Regions from separate parts of the Bradyrhizobium sp. 2S1 genome, predicted to be linked through region 2. Evidence: riboswitches for the same ligand, from Rfam matches in the RefSeq annotation. Region 2 holds a riboswitch; the other holds the start of a gene.

What was found. Region 2 has a riboswitch for glycine ahead of HAP54_RS29130 (D-amino acid dehydrogenase). Riboswitches for the same ligand answer to the same signal wherever they lie in the genome.
Region 1: it holds a riboswitch for glycine, as region 2 does, so the genes downstream of both, HAP54_RS47075 (ABC transporter substrate-binding protein) here and HAP54_RS29130 (D-amino acid dehydrogenase) in region 2, are expected to answer to the same signal.

Annotation. Positions count from the first base shown of each region.
Region 1 covers NZ_CP147717.1:9,911,280-9,914,808, forward strand. The annotation lists gene HAP54_RS47070 (branched-chain amino acid ABC transporter substrate-binding protein) at 1-826, shown strand, start outside; glycine riboswitch at 1,038-1,147, shown strand; glycine riboswitch at 1,151-1,267, shown strand; gene HAP54_RS47075 (ABC transporter substrate-binding protein) at 1,533-3,143, shown strand; gene HAP54_RS47080 (GMC family oxidoreductase) at 3,294-3,529, shown strand, end outside.
Region 2 covers NZ_CP147717.1:6,145,074-6,148,602, forward strand. The annotation lists gene HAP54_RS29125 (ArgE/DapE family deacylase) at 1-268, opposite strand, end outside; gene HAP54_RS29130 (D-amino acid dehydrogenase) at 617-1,924, opposite strand; glycine riboswitch at 1,990-2,105, opposite strand; glycine riboswitch at 2,109-2,215, opposite strand; partial or broken gene HAP54_RS29135 (M20/M25/M40 family metallo-hydrolase) at 2,308-3,431, opposite strand.

The DNA of each region.
Region 1 (3,529 bases), 3.8 Mb from region 2:
CCATTTCTGCTCGTCGTCGTCGATCCCGGCCTCCGAGGCCTATGCCGACGCCAACGTGCTGCAGATCACCCCGGCCTCGACCAACCCGCTGTTCACCGAGCGCAAGCTCTGGAACGTGGCGCGCGTCTGCGGGCGTGACGACCAGCAGGGCATCGTCGCCGCCGAGTACATCGCGAAGGCCTACAAGGGCAAGAACATCGCGATCCTGAACGACAAGACCACCTACGGCAAAGGCCTCGCCGACGAGACCAAGAAGGTGCTCAACAAGGCCGGCATCACCGAGAAGGTCAACGAGTCCTACAACAAGGGCGACAAGGACTTCAACGCAATCGTCTCGCGCCTGAAGCGCGACAACATCGATCTGGTCTATGTCGGCGGCTACCACCAGGAAGCCGGCCTGATCCTGCGCCAGATGCGTGACCAGGGCCTGCAGGCGGTGCTGATGGCGGGCGACGCCATGAACGACAAGGAGTTCGCCTCGATCGCCGGCCCGGCCGCTGAAGGCACCCTGTTCACCTTCGGCCCCGACCCGCGCAACAAGCCGACCGCGAAGGCGATCGTCGAGAAGTTCAAGGCCAAGAACATCGACCCCGAGGGCTACACGCTCTACACCTACGCCGCGATGCAGGTGTGGACCCAGGCCGTCGCCAAGGCCGGCTCGACCGACGCCAAGAAGGTGATGGACGTGATCAAGGCCGGCCAGTGGGACACCGTGCTCGGCAAGATGGCCTTCGACGCCAAGGGCGACATCAAGGCGATCGACTACGTCGTCTACAAGTGGGACGCCAAGGGCAATTACACCGAGATCAATCCGAAGGGCTCCTGAGCCCCTCGCATCTGATCTGAATCCGAGAACAACGCCCCGGTTCGCCGGGGCGTTGTTGTTTCCGCAGATCGCCTTCCGAATTGCGCGAGCATCTGCCGCAGTTGACGGAGCGACGAGCCCCGCAAGATCGAACGCATATGATCTGGGCAGGTCACGATTGAAGTTTAATCTTGCCTGGTTTTGGAGCGCACAATAACGTTTGAGCGTCCAACGCGACGATGCGGGAGAGATCGAAACGAAAGCGAGCACTTCGTTTTCGTGTTCGGCGCCGACGGAGCAACCGCCCCGGAAACTCTCAGGCACAAGGACCGTGTCGTCAGGACGATCTGGAGAGAGACGCCGAATCCTTGATGCGGCGTCCACCGAAGGGGATATCCGTCATCGCGCCATTGCATTGAGCAAGGGCTCCAGCGGATCAAGCTCTCAGGTACCGGGACAGATGGGGCGCCTCCACCGGTTTACGCCGGCGTCGGGGTGACTCTGGCATCCGGGAGCCTCGTCAAGACATGCCCATCATTGCACCCGTCGGCGCCGGCCTCCCCGGCGCAACGACCATCCATGCGACGCGAGCGCGCGACTGCCCTGCCTTCGACGGATGTCTCGACGCCATGACAAACGGCATCGCGCACCGGCGAGCCGTTTCCGTTCAACCGACGTGCTCTTCAACACCACTCGAAGTCCGTTCAGCGTTCACCCGAGGAAAATGATGTCAGTCACACCGCGCGCCAAAAACACCCCGATGTCCTGGAAGACCGCGTTACGCGGGCTGCTTGTCGCCACGGCGCTGGCGTGGCCGGGCCTGTCTCACGCCAAGACGATCAGGGCGGTGATGCACTCCGACCTGCGGGCGCTCGATCCGATCGTTTCGTCGGCCTATATCACGCGCGACCACGGCTACATGGTCTACGACACGCTGGTGGCGATGGACTCCAGCTTCACGATCCGGCCGCAAATGGCGGACTGGAAGGTGTCCGACGACAAGCTGACCTACACGTTCACGCTGCGCGACGGCCTGAAGTGGCATGACGGAACGCCGGTCACTGCGGAAGACTGCATCGCTTCATTGAAGCGCTGGGCTGCCGTCGACGGCATGGGCCAGAAGCTGATGGACTTCACCGCCAGCCTGGAAGCCCCCGATGCCAGGACGATCACACTGAAACTCAAGGAGCCCTACGGCCTGGTGCTGGAGTCGCTCGGCAAACCATCCACGCTTGTGCCGTTCATGATGCCGAAGCGCCTTGCCGACACGCCGTCGGACCGGCCGATCCCCGAGCAGATCGGCTCGGGTCCGTTCAAGTTCGTCCCGGCGGAATTCCAGCCCGGCGTGAAGGCCGTCTACGAGAAGAACAAGGACTATGTGCCGCGCGCCGAGCCGCCAAGCTGGACCTCGGGCGGCAAGGTGGTGAAGGTCGATCGCGTCGAATGGATCACGATGCCCGACGTTCAGACCGCAACCAGCGCGCTTCAGTCCGGCGACATCGATTTCCTGGAACGGCCGTCATTCGACATGCTGCCGATCCTGCAAGCCGACAAGGATTTGACGTCGCGCCCTCTGAGCGGCCTCGGCTTCCAGACCATCGGGCGGATGAATTTCCTTTATCCGCCATTCGACAACGTCAAGGTGCGCCGGGCCGCCATGATGGCACTGAGCCAGAAGGACGTGCTCGACGCCATGGTCGGGGATCCGAAGCTCTACAAGATTTGCGGTGCCGTTTTCGGCTGCGACACGCCGCTCGCTACCGATCTCGGATCGGACTCTCTCGTCAAGGGCGGCGGCATGGCCGAGGCCAGGAAGCTGCTCGCCGAATCCGGTTACGACGGCACGCCTGTCGTGATGCTGGCGCCGACCGATGTGGTGCCCCTCAAGACCCAGCCCATCGTCGCGTCGCAGTTGCTGCGCCAGGCCGGCTTTCAGGTGACGGTCCAGTCGATGGACTGGCAGACCACGAACATGGTCCTTGCAAGCCAGAAGCCGCCGAAGGACGGCGGCTGGAACATGTTCTTCACCAACTGGGGCATCGCCGACATCATGAATCCCGTCGTCAGCGCTCCCCTGAACAACCGGGGTCGCAAGGGCGGCTGGGTCGGCTGGCCGGACGACGCGCAGATCGAGAGCCTCCGCGATGCCTTCGCGCGCGCCGGCTCGCCGGAAGCGCAGAAGAAGATCGCGGCCGACATTCAAGCGCGCGCGCTCGACCAGGTGACTTACATTCCCCTGGGACAGTATTTTGCACCGAGTGTGTGGCACAAGGAGCTGACGGGCATGCTCGATGGTCCGGCCACGCCGCTGTTCTGGAACATCGACAAGCCCGAGTGATCTCAACCCACATGATCCTGATCGACGCGGGCGGCTATCCGGGACAGGCCGAAGCCTCCACCGTGCGATGCAAATGGAAATCTCCGAAAATGTCGGGATGCAATCTGATGTCCCTTCTGCGGACTTTCCGACACAGCAAGGTTTGAAGCCATGTCACCTGATACCAAGTACGATGTGATCGTCGTCGGCGGCGGCTCGGCCGGCGCGGCCACTGCCGCCCGGTTGTCCGAAGATCGAAAGCGGCGGGTGCTGCTGCTGGAAGCGGGCCTCGACTGGCGGGCCGATGAAGCGCCCTGGGAAATCAGGACGCCGAATCCGATTCCGATCATTCACAAGCGGGAATTCCAGGAGAAATGGCAGTGGCCCGACCTTCTGACCCGCCGCAT
Region 2 (3,529 bases):
TGCTGTTCTTCGTCGCAACAACCTGCTGCGATCCGGCAAGATCGATGCCGTCCATTGGCGCAGCCTTCGGATGGCTCATCAGATTGACGTCCGCAAGGCTGAACACATCGACGTCGTAGCGGCGCTTTGCGAACTGCTCGGCCAGCCAAAGTTGTTGCGGCGCTTCCTGTCCGCGCAAGCTGCGGAACTGCACCATGCGCGACAGGAACGCGATCTGATCGTCGAAGTTTCGGTCGACGGCCGCGCACAGCTCTGCGGCAATCTGAATCCGGCTTGGTCAACGTCTCAGTTGTCATGTCGTGCCTTTCGTGGAGCCCTGTGCAGAAGGCTGAGCGTTGACTGTTTTGGAAAGGCGGCGCACGCAGTCGGTGCGCGTGCCGGTGGCGCGGTTACGCATCGGTCCGCCGAAGAGATCGCTGCCGGCATCCATGTCGTTCAGGATTCCGCGCCGGACCGCAATGTCATGCGTGCTCACCACCCCAATGCGCATTGTCCCCTCCCGCGATGAAGCGCTTTTTCCCATTGTGACGCTAGTTCCTATCACGCGGCGCTTCTCAGCGAATTCCGACTTGGCCATACGCAAATACGCTCATATTCTTCCTCTTCGGCCGGGTAATTAGGGGAAAGCTGCGCGGGTGGTCTCGGTCGTATCGACCTGCGACGGCACCATTGAAGGCGTGTCGAGGTCGCTCCAATCATCGATCGCCCCTGCTACCATCTGCGCCGTCGCGGCCGAGAGCGTCCAGCCGAGATGACCGTGGCCCGTATTGTAGAACACGCCCGGAATCCGTCCGGCGCGAACCACCGGCATCATGTTCGGCATCATCGGGCGCAGGCCCGCCCATGGCACGATCTTCGAGGTGTCGATCCCGGGGAAATGCTGTCGCACCCAGTCCACCAGCGGCTGGATCCGGTCGGCGCGAATGTCGCGGTTGAAGCCGTTGAACTCGGCGGTGCCGGCGACGCGGAAGCGGTCGGCGCCGAGCCGGCTGGTGACGATTTTCGCAGCTTCATCGAGCAGGCTGACGGTCGGCGCAGCGTCGCGGCTTTGCGGCGCATCGAGCTGCACGGTGATCGAATAACCCTTCACCGGATAGACATTGACGCGGTCGTTCAGCATGCCAGCGAAGTGACGGCTCGCCACCCCGGCGCAGATGACGATGCCATCGGCCTGCAACTCATGCTGCGTCGCGACGTCAGCATCATGCGAAGCGGCTTCGTTCCAACTGACGCGGAAGCCGTCGTCGCCTCGCGCGATCGCATCGACATCGGCTTCGTGGATGAAGCTCGCGCCGCGGCGGATGCAGGCGTCGGCAAGTCCGCGGGTGAACTTGTGGATATCGCCGGTCGCGTCCGACGGCGTGAAGAAGCCGCCATAGCAGGCCGTCTGCAGCGCAGGTTCGATTGTGCGGATTTCGTCAGGGGTCACCGGCCGGCGGTCGAGCCCGCCTTGCTGCAGCAGCGTGTTGACCCGCAGGCCCGCTTCGAAGCCGGCCTTGTCGTGATAGACGTGCAGGATGCCGCGGCGTTCGAGATCGAAGGCGATGTTCTCGCGCTGTGCGATCGAGAAAAGATGTTTGCGCGCTTCGATGGCGAGCCGCGTGGTCTCGATGGTGTTGCTGCGATAGCGGCCGATGTGGCCGACGAACTCGCCGATCCAGGAATATTTGTGCCAGCTCGGCTTCGGGTTCATCAAGAGCGGCGCGTCGCTTCTGAGCATCCAGCGCAGCCCCTTGAGAATGGTCGCGGCGCTGTTCCAGACTTCCGCGTTGCTGGCGGAGAGCTGTCCGCCATTGGCGAACGAGGTTTCCATCGCGGCGTAGCGATGCCTGTCGAGGACAGTCACCCGGTAGCCGCGTTCGAGCAGGGCATAGGCCGTCGTCACGCCGGTGATGCCGGCGCCAATGATCGCAATGTGAGGCATGATAGTCTTCAGGCTCCCGTGGGTTAGAGTCGCCGAACCACCGGTGAAACCGGCATCGGCGCCCCATCTGTCACGGTACCTGAGAGCTTGATCCGCATCGGGCCGCAGCCCAATAGCGAACTATCCCCTTCGGTGGACGTCATGGCCCTTGATGTGCGGCCATATTCGTCTCTCTCCAGATCGTCCTGACGATACAGTCCTTTTGCCTGAGAGTTTCCGGGGCGGTTGCTCCGTCGGCGCCGAAGCCAACAACACGCATGTTGTTGCTCCGATCTCTCCCGCATCGTCGTGTTGGACGGCCGGACCGTAGGCGAAGCCTGAAAATTGGACAAGGCTAAATTTCGATCCGGCAGTGCCAACGTGTTGTGCAGTGCAAATCGATGTCAGTCCAGCGTCGCCAGCAGTGCCGCCATCAGGCGGCCGCGTTCGGCGAGGCTGTCGACCTCGATATGTTCGTTGAGCGTATGCGCGTCTGCGCCGCGAACGCCGAGGCCGTCGAGCGTGGGGATGCCCATCGCACCGGTGAAGTTGCCGTCCGAGCCGCCGCCGGCGCTGCCATGCGGCAGATCGAGGCCCATCGCCGCCGCGAGGCCCTTTGCCTTTTCATAGAGCGCCATGGTGCCGGCATCCGGCTCCCACACCGGGCGGGTGACGCCGCGCGTCACCTTGAATGTCACGTCGTTGGCGGTGCCGGACAGCGCCAGCATGCGCTCGACGCCGCGGTCGAGATCGGCCTGGCGCTTGGCCATGCTGAGCGCTTCGCCGGTGCAGGTCGTCGCAACGCAATTGACCCATTGGCCGCCATGCACGATGCCGACCGAGAACGTGCAGTCCTCGGTGGTCATGCCGTCGATGGCGATGATCTGCCGGGCCATCTCGCGGATCGGCCCGACGACAGCGTCGCGCCGGCGTGGCTCGGCTTGCCTGTTGCTTCCAGATTGAAGCGCGCGATCGCGTAGCGACCGGTGACGACGCCGTTGTTCGGACGGCCGGGCTCCGGCACCAGCACATATTTGTTGCGCGCGGCTTCCGCCTCGATGATGTCGCGCGTCGACGGCGTGCCGACCTCTTCATCGGGGGTGAACAGCACCGTGATCGGCAGCGGTGTCGTGAAGGAGGCGCGCGCCAATTGCCGGATCGCCTCGACCGACAGATAGTTGCCGCCCTTCATGTCGAAGATGCCGGGCCCGAAACACTTGTTGCCTTCGCGCCGCCACTTCAGCTTCTCGATGGTGCCGACCGGGTGCACGGTGTCCAGATGGCCTGATATCAGGATGCCGGGCTGGCCTTGCTTCGGATGAGGAAAACGGGCGCGGACGCAGCCGGCAAAGCCCTGGCGACCGGCGATGCGCTCGATCGTCGCACCCATGATCGCCATCTCGCGTGCGGCAAGGTCGAGCATGCGTTCGACTGCCGCCGAATCCCAGGTCGGGCTCCCGCACTCCACCCAGCTACGCAGGCCCTGCAGCATTGTTTCGGAATCAAAGGGAAGATTGGCTGGGTTCATCGTTTTTCTCTCTTGTTGTTTTGATCGCGCCGGCATCGCGCGCGCGTTACGAAAATCTCAGCCGACGAATTTGTAAAGCCAAAATCTGGCGCGCGGCC